2 regions of the Micromonospora sp. PRAS1 genome follow, and region 2 is predicted to be linked to the other one. Evidence: riboswitches for the same ligand, from Rfam matches in the RefSeq annotation. Region 2 holds a riboswitch; the other holds the start of a gene.
What was found. A riboswitch is a leader RNA that binds a small molecule or an ion and turns the genes downstream of it on or off. The one in region 2 is predicted to bind cyclic di-AMP.
Positions count from the first base shown of each region.

Region 1 (7,133 bases), on a different contig from region 2:
GCTCGCCCGCACCGGCGGCGACACGCGGGCCGGCGAGGTCGGCCGGGACGGCGGGGGCCGGGGCGGGGCGGGCGTCGGCGAGGTCGGCTCGGGCCGGGCCGGTCGCCGGCTCCTGCGCCGTGATCCGCTCCTGCCGGGTCGCTGCCTCGTCGGTCGCCTGGCCGGGCTCGACAACCGGTCGAGCCGCGACCGTGGCGGCGGCCGGCCGGGCCGGAAGATCGAGGGCTGCGGGCTGACCTGGGAGGCCGGCCGCGACTGCCCCGCCGAAGCCGACGACGAGCACGAGGGCCGCAAGCGCGAGGCGGGTCAGCTCCCGCAGCGCGCGCAGCGTCGCCGGCCACATCGGACGGGCGAACGCGGGAGACGGCACGCGTCCAACCTATCGCTCTGTCCCCGAGATCGCAGTGCCAACGCGGTACGCGGATCGTGAAGCACACCACTTCGTCCAGGATGGACGGTCAGGACGTGCCGGCCAGGGGAGGGCTCACCGGTGCTCGGCGGTGCCGCTCACCGGTTCGTTCGTGAACAGCGCCAGCAGGTCACCGACCTGGCGGTCGGCCTCGGCCGGGTGGCGGAACCGGCCGGCCGGGTTGAGGGTGTACTCGTTGCGCCGGCCGACCCGGGTGCGCCGCAGGTAGCCGCCCGCCTCCAGGTCGGCGACGATGGCCTGGGCGGCCCGCTCGGTGACCCCCACCTCGACTGCCACCTCGCGCAGCCGGGCGGTCGGGTTGCGGGCGATGGCGAGCAGTACGTGGGCGTGATTCGTGAGGAAAGTCCAGTTTCGGGCACTTTCCCGTTCGCCTGTGGTCGCCATGCTGGCCATCGTATGTCCGCCGCTCCGGGCGCAGCCTGCTGTGCCCTGCTGTCCCGCCGTTGGCAAGCGTTGCGGGATACCTGAAATGCATATCACGCATAGCTTGACGTAGCTTTGCGGTGCGTGTGACGGTGGTGGCGGCCCGTGACCAGTGTCGGCCGGGATGACCAGGCATTACACCGAGAGACGAGGTGACGCCGGATGAGTCGACCCGGATCGATAAGCGAGCAGCGAGGACCGGAGCGGGAGTTCCTCACGGCCGACGTACCGGGTGCCCCGGAGCGCGCGCTTGCCGAATTGATCGCCGGTAACCGCCGGTTCGTCACCGACGCGCTCCGGCATCCCAACCAGAACGCCAGCCACCGGGCCGCCGTCGCGGCGGAACAGCACCCCTTCGCGGTGATCGTGGGCTGCTCCGACTCCCGGCTCGCTGCCGAGATCATCTTCGATCGTGGGCTGGGCGACCTCTTCGTGGTCCGGACCGCCGGGCACACGGTCGGGCCCGAGGTGCTGGGCAGCGTCGAGTACGCGGTGACCGTGCTGCGTACGCCGTTGGTGGTGGTGCTCGGGCACGACTCGTGCGGCGCCGTGCAGGCGGCCCGCGCGTCGGTGGCCACCGGCACGCCTCCGCCGGGTCACCTCGGAGCCGTGGTGGACGCGGTGGTGCCCAGCCTGCGTCGGGCCCGCGAGGCGGGGATCGAGGAACTGGACGGGATCGTGGACATCCACATCGCGCAGACCGTGGAGGCGATGCTGGAGTCCTCCGAGGCGCTCGCCGCCGAGGTGGCCGCTGGCGGGTGCGCGGTGGTGGGCATGTCGTACCGGCTGGCCGCCGGTGAGGTGCGGGCGGTCACCGCGCGGCCGGCCGAGCTGGCCGGTGCGCCCGCCTGAGCCGCCGGACCGACGCCGAGGGCCGTTCCGGGCCGCCTGACTGACGCCGAGGGCCGTTCCGCCAGCTGGCGGAACGGCCCTCGGTTGTCGCTTCCGGGTGCGCTCAGAGCAGTGACACGTGTACGTGGTCGGTGTGGTTGGACGGGCCGCTGTAGGAACTCCAGCGCTCCGTCGCCGCGAACCAGATCTGCCGGTTCCAGATCACGTAGTAGATGCCCAGCCGGTCGGCGTTGCGGACCAGGAAGGCCGCCAGGTTGTTGCCGTAGATCCGGGTGTCGTTGTTGTGCCACGGCGCGAAGCCGCTGTTCTGCAACGACCAGTCGCAGGCCCGGCCCTTGGGGTGCTCGAACTTGTCACCGGGGCGCCAGCAGCCGACGAACCGGTCGAAACCGGCCCGCTTGACCTCCTTGTACATGTGCAGCGTCCGGGGCGTGATGCAGCCCGACGTGGTCGGGTCGTTCTGGTTGCACGACTCGGGCTTCCAGCCGCCGTCCGCGGCCCGGTTCGGTGCGATCCGGGCGACCGGGGAGGTGGCGGCCACCAGGCCGCCGGTGAGGCCCTCGCCACCGACCAGCCGGAGCGACTTCTCTGCCTCGGTCTTCTTGCGGGCCATGTCGTTTGTCAGCTTCCGCTGCTCGCGTACCTCGGCGTCGAGCGCGAGCTTTGCCGTCTCGGCGCGCAGCTTCACCGCGTTGACCTCGGCCAGCTTCTTGTCGTTGACCAGGTTCAACTCGTCGAGCGCGGAGGCCCGGTCGATGAACGAGCCAGGGGCGTTGCTCTGCAACAGCATGCCGATCGCGCCCACCCGACCGGTCCGGTACGACTGCGTCGCGATCTCCGCGACCTGCGGGGAGAGTTCGTCCAGGGCAGCCTGGGCGCGGCGGACCTCCACCGCGAGTTCGAGCTGCTTCTTCTTGGACTTTTCGAGCTTCGCCTTGGCCTTGGTGAAGTCCCGGTTCGTCGCCTCGATCAGGTCGTTGAGCATCGGCGGGTCGTCGTCGTGCTCCGCCGGTGCGGGTGGCTTCGGCGCGGCCGTCGCAGGCATCGGCCCCGCGAACACGGCGAACGCGGCGCACACGGCCACCACGGGTGTCAACCAGCGGCGTAGGGGTGCCGTCACTGTTTTCCCTTCCATCGACCGCCGACCGGGTTAGCTGACGGGTTCGGGACGGAAGCGGCCCCTACCGCAGTCGCGGATTCACCCCACGTACCTGGGTCCCCGGTTCGCCTGGTGGCGATTGGGCGGCGGCACCGCAGGCGCTGGGGTACGCCTTCGGCGGTGACCGGCAGTGAGGTTACCCGAGAGTCGATCCGGGCTTCTACACCCCGAACCGGGCCAGATGCGTCATTTCGTAATCGCGGTGAGTGACCAGCGACACTCGTGCTGGCCGTGCCGGCCGAGGCGGTCACGTTGAGGAGTGTCACCATGTGGTGTCCGTGCTCCTGTCCGGGTCGGGCCACCCCGGCGGGGTGGCGGTGGGCGTGTTGCGGGTACGCGGTGTGCTGAGGGCGTGCAGCGCCTCGGCCCGGTCCGTCGCCGGCCGGGAAACCGTGGAGGTGTCATCGTCGTCCGGGCCGCCGGGGTCGCCGCCGACCCTGCCGCGCTGCTGTCCGGCCGTGGTCACCAGCGCAGCCAGGGCGGTGGTGAGCGGCACGGCGGCGATCAGCCCGAGCGTGGCCACCACGCTGCGGACGATCTCCTGGGCGAGGAACTCGCTCGTCACGATCTGCCCGAGGGCGCGGGAGTCGGCGGTGAGCAGAAGCAGCAGCGGCAGCGACGCTCCGGCGTACGCCAGGATGATGGTGTTGACCACGGAGGCGATGTGTGCCCGCCCCACCCGGGTCGCCGAGCGGTACAGCTCGCGGCGGGAGAAGTTCGGGTTGGCGTGCCGCAACTCGGTGACCGCGGCGGCCTGGGTGACCGTGACGTCGTCGAGCACGCCCAGTGATCCGATGATGATGCCGGCCAGCAGCAGGCCGTGCAGGTCGACGTCGGCCCGGAACATGGAGAGCGTGGTGGCGTCCTCGCTGCCGAAGCCGGTCAGGTGGGTGGCTCTGGTCGCGGCCAGGCCGAGCAGCCCGGTGAGCACCAGGCTGCCCAGGGTGCCCAGCACGGCAACCGAGGTCTGCGCGGAGATGCCGTGGGTCACGTACAGCACCACGAACATGATCAACGCTGAGCCGACGATGGCGACCAGTAGCGGCGGACTGCCCGCGCTGATGCCGGGGAGCACGAAGGTCAGCAGGATGGCGAAGCTGGCGGCCAGGCCGGCCAGGGCGGCCAGGCCGCGCAGCCGTCCGAAGGCCACGATGGCGGCGGCGAAGAGCACCGCCAGCCAGATCAGCGGCGTGCCCCGCTGGTGCTCGGCGATGTTGTACGTACTGATCGACGGATCCTCCGGGTCGAAGAGCGCGACCAGGATGATCTCGTCGCCGGTGCTGACCCGGGGTGCCCCCGGCCCGTCCGGGATGGGCGTCTGCACCTCCTGGCCCGCGTCGGGGCCGTCCTGCACCTGGACGGTGACGGTGCCGCACGGACCGGCCGCCGCCGTCGGCGTGCCCTCCGGGACCGCCGGGTTGGGCGGACAGGTCTCGGTCACCACCCGGGTGACCGTGCCGTGGTAGCGGGGGGTGTCGTCGGCGGCCTCCGGCCGGGGGGCGTCCCTGGGCCAGAGCACCAGGGCGGCGATCAGGGTGACGAGAAAGAGGGGGACCACCGTCACGATGAGGATCCGCCGCACCCCGGGCGGGGTGGGCGGAGCGGAACGGGTGTGGTCGGCGCCCATTCAATGTCTCCCAACGATTCCAGGGCGGAGTACGTGCCGGCGGCCGGGTCGGTTCAGTGCCTTCGCACCGCCGTCGCGCGGCGCGGCACGGGTTGCCGGAGCGTGGTGAAGTGGCTGCGTACCGTGATGTCCGGGCCGGCTCTCGACGGCCGCCGCGGTGCGGCGGGGGAGGCGGACGCCCGGGGGCGGGCGCGGGCCGCGGGACACGGATGTCGGCTGGGCATCGTGAGCGAATGGTAGCCAGCCCGGCATCCGAACGCCTGTCGCGAGGGTTTGTCGGCGGTTCGTGGCGCGCCGGGGCCTGAGGTGGTGTCGGCTGGTCAGCCGCGCTTCATCAGGCGGCCGACGGCGGCCATCATCTCGGTGGCCATCTCGTCGGCGCGCCCCTCGGCGGCACCCTCGTGCATGCAGTGCCGGGCGTGCCCGTCGAGCAGGCCGAGGGCGACCTTGTCCAGCGCGGCCTGGATGGCGGAGATCTGGGTGAGCACGTCGATGCAGTAGCGGTCCTCGTCGACCATCTTCTCGATGCCACGGACCTGGCCCTCGACGCGGCGCAGCCGGGCGAGCAGCTGGTCCTTGCTGGCGGTGTAGCCGCGGATCGGCGCAGGAGTGCTCATGCGGCCAGCATAACGTACCCCCTGGGGGTATGTTACGGTCGACGGGACGGATACCCCCGGCGGGTATTTGGACGGGTCGCCCGGTCCACCCCTGGTCGGGCGTGGAGAGGAGAGTTCCATGGTCACCACGACGTACCAGGTGCAGGGCATGACCTGCGGGCACTGCGTCAACGCGGTAAGCGCCGAGGTCGGTGCGCTTCCCGGCGTCAACGAGGTGCAGGTCGATCTCGCCGCCGGTCGGGTCACCGTCAGCAGCGAGCAGCCGCTGGACGACGACGTGGTCCGCGCGGCCGTCGACGAGGCCGGATACGAGCTGGTCGGCGGCGGCGCCGACCAGCGGCGGTAGGCCAGGGTGTCCCGATGAACACGGCGACCAAGCTGGGCGGCTTCGCGCTCGGCGTCGCGTTGGTGTTCGGCGCGGCGTACGGAGCCGGTCAGCTGGCCGGCCCCGTCGCCCCGGTGGTCACCGCCGGCCACGAGGCGGACGGCGGCCACTCCGCCGACGGTTCCGCCGCGCCCGGTCACGACCAGGGCAGCGCCGGCCACGAGCCGGCAGCGGGCGGCGACCACCTGCCCGGTGGGCTGCTCGTCTCCGACCGGGGCCACACCCTGACGCCGGTGGCGGCGCCGACGGGCGAGTTCGCCTTCCGGATCGTCGGACCCGACGGCCAGCCGGTCACCGGGTACGACGTCAGCCACGACAAGCGGATGCACCTGATCGTCGCCCGGCGCGACCTCTCCGGCTTCCGGCACGTGCACCCGGAGATGTCACCCGACGGCACCTGGCGGGTCGCCTCGCCGCTTGATGGCCCGGGAGTGTGGCGGGCGTTCGCCGACTTCACCCCGACCGGCGGCGAGCCGTTGACGCTCGGCGTCGACGTCACCGTCCCGGGTGGGCTGGCCGAGGTGCCGCTGCCCGCCCCGGCGAGCAGCACCACGGTCGACGGCTACACCGTCGACCTCGACGGCACGCCACAGCCCGGCCGCAGCACGACGCTGACGCTTACCGTCAGCCGCGACGGCGTACCGGTCGGCGACCTGGAGCCCTACCTGGGTGCGTACGGCCACCTGGTGGCCCTGCGCCGGGGCGATCTCGCGTACCTGCACGTCCATCCGGAGGGGACTCCGGGCGACGGCCGGACGCCGCCCGGTCCACAGGTCAGCTTCGCCACCGAGTTCCCCTCGGCCGGGGCGTACCGGCTCTACCTCGACTTCCAGCACGGCGGGGTGGTACGCACCGCCGAGTTCACGGTGCACGTCGGCGATCCGGGTGAGCTGCCCGCACCGCAGAGCGCCGCGCCCGACGATGGGCACGGCGCACCCGGACACGAGCACGACTGATCGGACCAGCGATGACCACGAGCAGACCGCTGCCGGCGGCGACGAACCTGATCGAGCTCGCCATCGGCGGCATGACCTGTGCCTCCTGCGCCGCCCGGATCGAGAAGAAGCTGAACCGGATGGACGGCGTACAGGCCACCGTCAACTACGCCACCGAGAAGGCCACCGTCTCCTACGACGCGCCGGTCACGCCGGACGACCTGATCGCCACGGTGGAGAAGACCGGCTACCGGGCGACGCTGCCACCGCCGCCCGGCACCACCGGGCCGGAGGCCGCCGAACCGGCGGACGAGCTGCGGAGCCTGCGTACCCGGCTCTGGGTGTCGGTGGTGTTGACCGTGCCGGTGATCGCGCTGGCCATGGTGCCGGCCTGGCAGTTCACCTACTGGCAGTGGCTGTCGCTGACGCTTGCCGCACCGGTCGTGGCCTACGGCGGGCTGCCGTTCCACCGGGCCGCGCTGGTCAACCTGCGGCACGGCGCCGCGACCATGGACACCCTGGTCTCGGTGGGCACGCTTGCCGCCTTCGGCTGGTCGCTGTGGGCGCTCTTCCTCGGCACCGCCGGTACGCCGGGCATGACCCACCCGTTCAGCTTCGACATCGGTCGTACCGACGGCGCCGGCAACATCTACCTGGAGGCGGCGGCCGGGGTGACCACCTTCATCCTCGCCGGGCGCTACTTCG
Region 1 is NZ_JCANNB010000004.1:264,748-271,880, reverse strand. It holds gene AC507J_RS06580 (hypothetical protein) at 1-370, opposite strand, end outside; gene AC507J_RS06575 (helix-turn-helix transcriptional regulator) at 485-823, opposite strand; gene AC507J_RS06570 (carbonic anhydrase) at 1,016-1,705, shown strand; gene AC507J_RS06565 (coiled-coil domain-containing protein) at 1,809-2,825, opposite strand; cyclic di-AMP (ydaO/yuaA leader) riboswitch at 2,829-2,960, opposite strand; gene AC507J_RS06560 (YibE/F family protein) at 3,127-4,491, opposite strand; gene AC507J_RS06555 (metal-sensitive transcriptional regulator) at 4,812-5,108, opposite strand; gene AC507J_RS06550 (heavy-metal-associated domain-containing protein) at 5,227-5,454, shown strand; gene AC507J_RS06545 (DUF8832 domain-containing protein) at 5,469-6,449, shown strand; gene AC507J_RS06540 (heavy metal translocating P-type ATPase) at 6,461-7,133, shown strand, end outside.
Region 1: linked by a shared signal. The riboswitch ahead of AC507J_RS06565 (coiled-coil domain-containing protein) and the one ahead of AC507J_RS08840 (C39 family peptidase) in region 2 are both predicted to bind cyclic di-AMP.

Region 2 (7,133 bases):
TCGCGGTGAGCGTGAGTACCGCGATCAGCGGCTGTGCCTTGACCCCGCCGTTGCCGCCGCCGTCCCAGGCGACCGGGGCGAGGTTCAGCCCGATCAGCATCACGATGGCGCCGGTGACCACGGGCGGCATGAGCCGGTTGATCCAGCCGGCCCCGGCGATCTGCACCACCAGGCCAACCAGGGCCAGTGCGGCGCCGGCCACCACGATGCCGCCGAGCGCCGGGCCGATGTCGCCGCCGGAGCTGGCGGCCAGCACCGGGGCGATGAAGGCGAACGACGAGCCGAGGTACGACGGCAGCCGGTTGCCGGTGATCACCAGGAAGAGCAGGGTGCCGAGCCCGGAGAAGAACAGCGTGGTGGCCGGCGGGAAGCCGGTGATCAGCGGCACGGTGAAGGTGGCGCCGAACATCGCCACCACGTGCTGCACGCCGACGCCGAGCGTGCGCGGCCAGGAGAGCCGTTCGTCGGGGTGCACCACGTCGCCGGGGCGGATCGACCGGCCGTCGCCGTGCACCGACCAGGGGGACCAGCGGGAGCGCGTGGGGGTGGGGGACTGGGTCATGGTTGGCCCTTCGCATCCGAGGTGGCGGGGGCACGGTCGACCCTGAACGTTGTTTCTAGCATGGGCCCCCGGGGCCCTACCCTCAGGCGACGCCGTCGGGGCGGAACTGGACGCTGACCCGGGGTCCGACCGGGCGGGCGGTCTTGGGCACGGAGTGTTCCCAGGTGCGTTGGCAGGAGCCGCCCATGACGATCAGGTCGCCGTGGCCCAGCGGGAAGCGCAGGCTGGGACCGCCGCCGCGCGGGCGCAGCAGGAGTTGGCGGGGCGAGCCGAAGGAGACGATGGCGACAATGGTGTCGGTGTGCGCGGAGCGGCCCTGGGTGTCGCCGTGCCAGGCCACGCTGTCCCGGCCGTCGCGGTAGAGGCACATGCCGGCGGTGACGAAGGGCTCGCCCAACTCGTCGGCGTAGTGCCGGGTCAGGGTCTGCCGGGCGGCGGCCAGCACCGGGTGCGGCAGCGGCCGGCCGGCGCCGTACCAGCAGAGCAGGCGGGGCACGTCGACCTCGGTGTCGTACATGGTGCGTCGCTCGGCGCGCCAGGGCACCTCCCGCAGCAACACGTCTAGCACCTGGTCGGAGCCGTGCACCCAGCCCGGCAGGTGGTCGACCCAGGCGCCGTCGCCGAGTGGATGTCGGCGCAACTGGCCGGGCAGCGGCCCGAGGGTGGGTGCGGCCTCGGTGACCTCCAGCATCGACGGCTGGTACGCGGCCTGCGACATGAGCCCACCCTAGCAGGGGCGTTAGTACATGTGTGCGACCGAGTGATGTCGTGTCCGGGGTTCCTCCGGGTGTTCCGGGGCGGCCCGCGTCGTGGTGCTGGCGGCCGGTATGGGGGAGCGAGGGGTCGGTCCCGGGCGGGTAGGGTGCCCGGCGGGCGGCGTCGATCGGGCCGTCCCTGGTGGCTGATCGGATCCGGCCGCCCGGCCGTTGGGAGGAGACAGAGTGCTGGTGACGCCGCGGACGATCGAGGTACCAGGATGACCAGCACGACCATCGACCGGCCGACCGCCTCGACCGGACGGGGCGCGGCGAGCCGGCTGCCGTCGCTGACCGGGCTGCGCTGGGTCGCCGCGCTGCTGGTCTTCGGTTTCCATGCCGGGACGATGCGGATCATCGCCGAGCCGGACCACCAGGCGGTGGTCGGCAAGATCTTCACCCTCGGCCTCTCCGGGGTGCAGTTCTTCTTCGTCCTCAGTGGATTCGTGCTGGTCTGGTCGGCTCGACCCGGTGACTCCCGCAGGCGGTTCTGGCGGCGCCGGCTCGCCAAGATCTACCCGAATCACCTGTTGATGTGGGCGGTGGCGATGCTTGCCGCGCTCTGGTTCGCCGACCCGATCAACCCGGTGGCCGCGCTAGAGAACCTGTTCCTGCTCCAGGCCTGGGATCCCCGTCCCGGCTACTTCTACAGCGTCAACAACGTGAGCTGGTCGCTCTCCTGCGAGTTGTTCTTCTACCTGTGCCTGCCGCTGGCGCTGCCGTTCGTACGACGGGCCCGGCCGTGGCTGCTGTGGGCCGTGGTGATCGCGGTGCCGCTGCTGATCCTGGCGCTCTGGCCGGCGCAGACGCTGGTGCCGGAGCAGTACCGGTGGTGGTTCACGCAGGTGTTCCCGCTGGTCCGGTCGCTGGAGTTCTGGATGGGCGTGGCCGCCGCCGAACTCATGCTGCGTGGTCGCTGGCGCGGTCCGCGCCTGCCGGTGGCGAGCCTGATCTTCGTGGCGACCTGGGTGCTGGCCTCGCAGTGGATCCGCGCCGAGATGTGGGCGGCGATCCTGTCGGCGGCGTACGTGGTGCTGATCGCGGCGGCGGCCGACGCCGACGTACGGGGCAGCCGTTCGCCGCTGCGGTCCCGAGCGATGGTCTGGCTCGGTGAGGTCTCCTTCGCCTTCTACCTGGTTCACGTGTTTGTGATCATGACGATCCTGCGGCTCACCGGCGACTGGGGGACCGGCTTCCCGGGCTGGTGGGGGCCGCTCGCGGTGATCGGGTTCCTGCTGCTCACCCTGGCTCTGGCCGCGCTGCTGCACCGGTACGTCGAGCAACCCATGATGCGTCGGCTCGCGCCGTCGCGCCCGAGCGGCAGGACTCTCCACTCCGGACGGTAAGCTCGGCCGATCATGGAGCAGTCCGTCCTCTACCAGTTCCTGACCGAGGTGCCCCGGGCGGTCGCCATCTGGTCGGTGCTGTTGCTGCTCGCGCTCGGAGTGCTCACCGCCCTGGTCGCCCGGCCGCAGCGGGCCCGGTCGGCCGAGGATGCTCTGCCCGCCCCGGCCGAGGACCCCGCCGTGGCCCCGGCCGAGGATGCCGCCGTCGCCACGACCGCGGACCTGAGCAGGTACGCCGGTGAGGTGGCCGTGGCGGCGGCCGGTGCCGAGCGCAACGCCAGGCGGTGGCGGGACGCCTGGCGGGTGGCGCACGAGGAACTCGGGCGTGCCTGGACCGCGTACGACGAGGCGGAGCGGGCTGCCCGGCGGCTCGCCGCCACGGTGCCGCTCGCCGTGCCGGGTGCTGTGCGGAGCCCGGCCGAGTACGCCGCCCGGGAACGGTGGCTGCACCGCGCCGCGATGCTCGCGCACTGGCGGGGCGAGTTGACGGCCCGGCAGTTAAGCGAGGTCTTCGCTCGGCGGGCCGGCTGGCACCCCCGATGGCACCCGGCCGAGCAGGAGATCGCCCTTGCCCGGCTGCTGCGCGACAGCCGCCTGGCGGCGTACCGGACGGCCGAGGCGCGCGAGCGCGAGGCGTGGCGGGTGGCCGGACTCGCTGCCGAGGCGGCCCGTACGCTCGCCGCCGAGGCGTACGCCGCCGCGGAGCGGCTCCGGCCGGAGCGGCTGCCGGCGCGGCGCCGGGCCGCTCTCGGTCGCCCGGCGGTCATCAGGCGCTGGCGGCCGGCGCGGGTGGGCTGATCGGATGACCGCCCGCTCGGGTGGTCGGACGGACCTCGTCTCGGGTGCCGGTCACCGTGACCCGGATTGGGTGACCCCGGTCACGCCGCCGCAGGAAACGGTCACCGTGCGCGTCGGGGTGGATCGGCTACGTAATCTCCGGGACATTTTGTGCACTCGGTCCGGTTGTCGCCTTTCGGCGTACTCGATTCCCCGAATCCCATTGAGCGACGCCAGTCGCCGAATACCCGAAAATAATCGAGCTGGATCATGTTTGTGCAGGGAATGAGGGGTTGGCGCGCGGTTTGACCGACCAGTAATGTCGCCCCGTCCGGTGCGGTTACCGATCGCAAAAGGCGACGCCGCATCGACCCGCTCAATCGTGATCTCACGAACCGGGGACCCACCGCATTACCTGGGGTGAATCCGCGAGCCTCGGCCCGCGGTAGGGCGATCTTCCCGCCCGAATCCGTCAGCTAACCCGGTCGGCGGCGTCGGAAGGAGTTCCATCCGCGTGCAGCACGTACCGATCCCCCAGTTGTTCCCACGCCTCCACGGCATCGCGGTGTCCGCGTTCGCCGGCTCGCCGACAGCGAGCTGAATACCGGACCCACCGCCACCGCCCGGTGTTCCCGGGCGGATCCCTCGAACGGCCCGTCCGCGTCCGCGTGGTCGTCGGTGTCCCCTGCCGACCCGACCGCCGGTGCCGGTACGGCGTCCGCCCCAGCCCTCGTGGAGGATTCCGTGAAGCACACCGTCAAGCGTCAGCTCCGCCGCCTGGCGACGGAGCGTCCGTACCAGATCGTCGCCGGATCGGCGGCGGCGCTCGTCCTGGCGACCGGCGCGGGTGCCGCGCTCGCCGGCACCGGGGACGCCCCGGTCACCGCCCAGACCACCACCGTCGCCGAGTTGCGCGGCGACGCGGCGGTCTCCCGCAGCGACGCCCGGGTGGCGCAGAGCCCGTCGTCCGTGCCGAGCGAATCGGCTGCGGCAAGTGTCGCCGCCTCGCCGTCGCCCTCGCCGAAGGCCAGCTCGGCCGCGCCGGACCCGGACGTGACAAGTAAGAAGGCCGCACCGAAGCCGCCGGCTAAGAAGGTCCTGGACTACGACTACCAGGCCCAGATCAACGGTTACTACTGCGGCCCGGCCGCCGTGCGTAACGCGCTCAGCGCCGCCGGCGTCGAACGCGACCAGGACACCCTGGCCAGCCAGCTCGGCACCACCTTCGCCGGCACCAACTCGGCCGAGGACACCACCCGGGTACTCAACGCCGTGCTCAAGGGCAGCCCCTACCAGACCAGGTGGATCCGTGGTGGTTCGGCCACCCCGGCTCAGATGGACCAGCTCCAGGCCGACGTCGTGGCCGCGGTCACCGACGGGCGCAGCGTCGTGGTGAACGTGGCCGGCAGCGCCACCGACACCGACGGCCGCTGGCACTCCTTCCCCGGCGGGCACTACATCGCCGTGGTGGGCTACGAGGACGAGGGCCGGATGGTGAAGATCGCCGACTCGGCCGACGCGTCCTACTACTCGTACTGGATGAGCACCATCGACCTGGCCAACTGGGCGGCCACTCGCGGCTACTCGGCCTGACCGACCTGACCGACCTGACCGGGCGCCGGTTCCCCGCTGGGGGGCCGGCGCCCTGTCGTCGTACGCCCTACCGTCCGGCCCCGCCTGCCGCGTCGGCCGCGTCGAGCGCCGGCACGAGCGGCGTCAACGCGGCCCGGACGAGGTCGGGCAGCGACCCGGACGGTACGACGAAACCGGGCATCGACGGTGCCACGTTCGCCGACTCCAACCACTGCCCGAGTGCGACCTTGGCGGCTGCGCCGACACCGGCCGCGAGCACCCGGGCGGTCAGGCGGTCGATGCCCGGGCGGCGCTCGATGATGGCGTCGGCGAGCGGGCCTTCGATCGTGCTGGCCGTGTCGACGTAGCAGGCGCGCAGGGCGGGGCTGGTCGTGATCATCAGCAGCGTCGCGCCGGGCTGGTCGCCCTGGTCGGCGTACTGCCCGACGACGGCGTCGAGCACGGTGTCGGCGAGGCCGATCTCGGCGGGTCGGGAGATGACGGCCGCCGCGACCTGTGCCGTGCGCTCTGCGGTGACCGCCGCGACGATCGCCTGCTCGCGGCTTGCGAAGTAGTTGTTGTACGTCCTCGGCGACACCCCTGCGGCCTCGGCGATGTCGTCGACGCGGACGTTGTCGGGCCCACGTTCCAGGGCCAGCCGCAGCGCCGCTGTCCGGAGCGCCGCTCTGGTCGCCTGCTTCTTCCGTTCCCGCAAGGAGGGGCGGCCTGCTGTCACCCGTTCACCATCGCACAATCTCTGCGTGGCCGCAAACTTGCGTGCGCGCAGAACTGTGCCTAGCGTCATGACGAGCCCCCACTTCGGTGGCGTCCCCGAGGGAGAAGGACCGACAGCCCATGCGAGCCAAGGGCATGACCTACGACACCGGCTTCGTCCGGGACGGCCGCACCTCCGTGCCGCGCTTCGACCCGGAACTGGTCCGGCGAGAGCTGACCATCATCCGCGACGACCTGCACTGCACCGCCGTGCAGCTCGTCGGTGGCGACCCTGAGCGCCTGGAACTGGCCGCCCGGATCGCCGCCGAACTCGGCCTGGAGGTCTGGTTCTCGCCGTACCCGCTGGACCTGTCGGTCGACGAGACCCTCGCGCTTCTCCTCGACTGCGCCGAGCGGGCCGAGCGGCTGCGCGGGACCGGGGCCGAGGTGGTCCTGGTCGCCGGCGTCGAGCTGAGCCTCATGAACCGGGGTTTCGTCGACGGCGACCGGATCGACGACCGCCTCGGCAACCTCTTCGCCGACCCGGCGGGCCGAGCCGAACGGATCGCCGAGGTCCGCTCCCGGCTCGACCGGTTCCTCCGTACCGCCGTGGCGGCGATCCGCGACCGCTTCCACGGAAAGGTCACCTACGCCGCCATCCCGTTCGAGGGCGTGGACTGGGAGCTGTTCGACTTCGTCACCCTCGAACTCATCCGCTCCGCCGAGGTCGCCGACCGGTTCCGGGACGGCGTACGCGAACTCGTCGCCCAGCCCAGACCCGTCGCCGTCACCGGCTTCGGCACCGCGACCTGGCGCGGTGCGGGCGACGTCGCGCCGCGCAGCATGGAGATCATCGAATACGACGCGGTCACCGGCGAACCGGTGCGACTCAACGGGCGGTACGAGCGCGACGAGGCCGGCCAGGCGGCCTACCTGAGTGAGCTGCTTGAGATCTTCGACAGCGAGGGCGTGGACAGCGCCTTCGTGCACCTGTTCGCGCTCTACAGCCTGCCGCACCGCCCCGACGGCGACCCCGCCGACGACCTTGACCTGGCCAGCCTCGGGATCGTCAAGGTCCTCGACGGCCGGGACGGCGACACCTATCCCGGGCTGCCCTGGGAGCCCAAGGCCGCCTTCGCCGCGGTCGCCGACCGCTACCGCGCCTGACGGCGGGCCAGCAGCCGGGCCGCCGTCAGCGGCAGCAGATGCAGTACGCCGACGAGCAGCAGCACCAGCACGGCGACCTGGCCCACGGCGAGCCCCTCCACCGCCAGGATCAGCGCCGCGCAGCCGCCGGTGACCAGTGCGTGCCGCACCAGCCGCAGCGTGGTCCGTCGAGTCGACTGCGGCGCGTCCGGCTCGGCGACCTCCGGCGGCCGGGACGTGACCATCGCCGCGATCGCGATC
Region 2 is NZ_JCANNB010000007.1:35,198-42,330, reverse strand. It holds gene AC507J_RS08860 (uracil-xanthine permease family protein) at 1-562, opposite strand, end outside; gene AC507J_RS08855 (alpha-ketoglutarate-dependent dioxygenase AlkB) at 645-1,280, opposite strand; gene AC507J_RS08850 (acyltransferase family protein) at 1,539-2,663, shown strand; gene AC507J_RS08845 (hypothetical protein) at 2,676-3,461, shown strand; cyclic di-AMP (ydaO/yuaA leader) riboswitch at 3,804-3,946, shown strand; gene AC507J_RS08840 (C39 family peptidase) at 4,173-5,033, shown strand; gene AC507J_RS08835 (TetR/AcrR family transcriptional regulator) at 5,101-5,748, opposite strand; gene AC507J_RS08830 (hypothetical protein) at 5,868-6,893, shown strand; gene AC507J_RS08825 (hypothetical protein) at 6,881-7,133, opposite strand, start outside.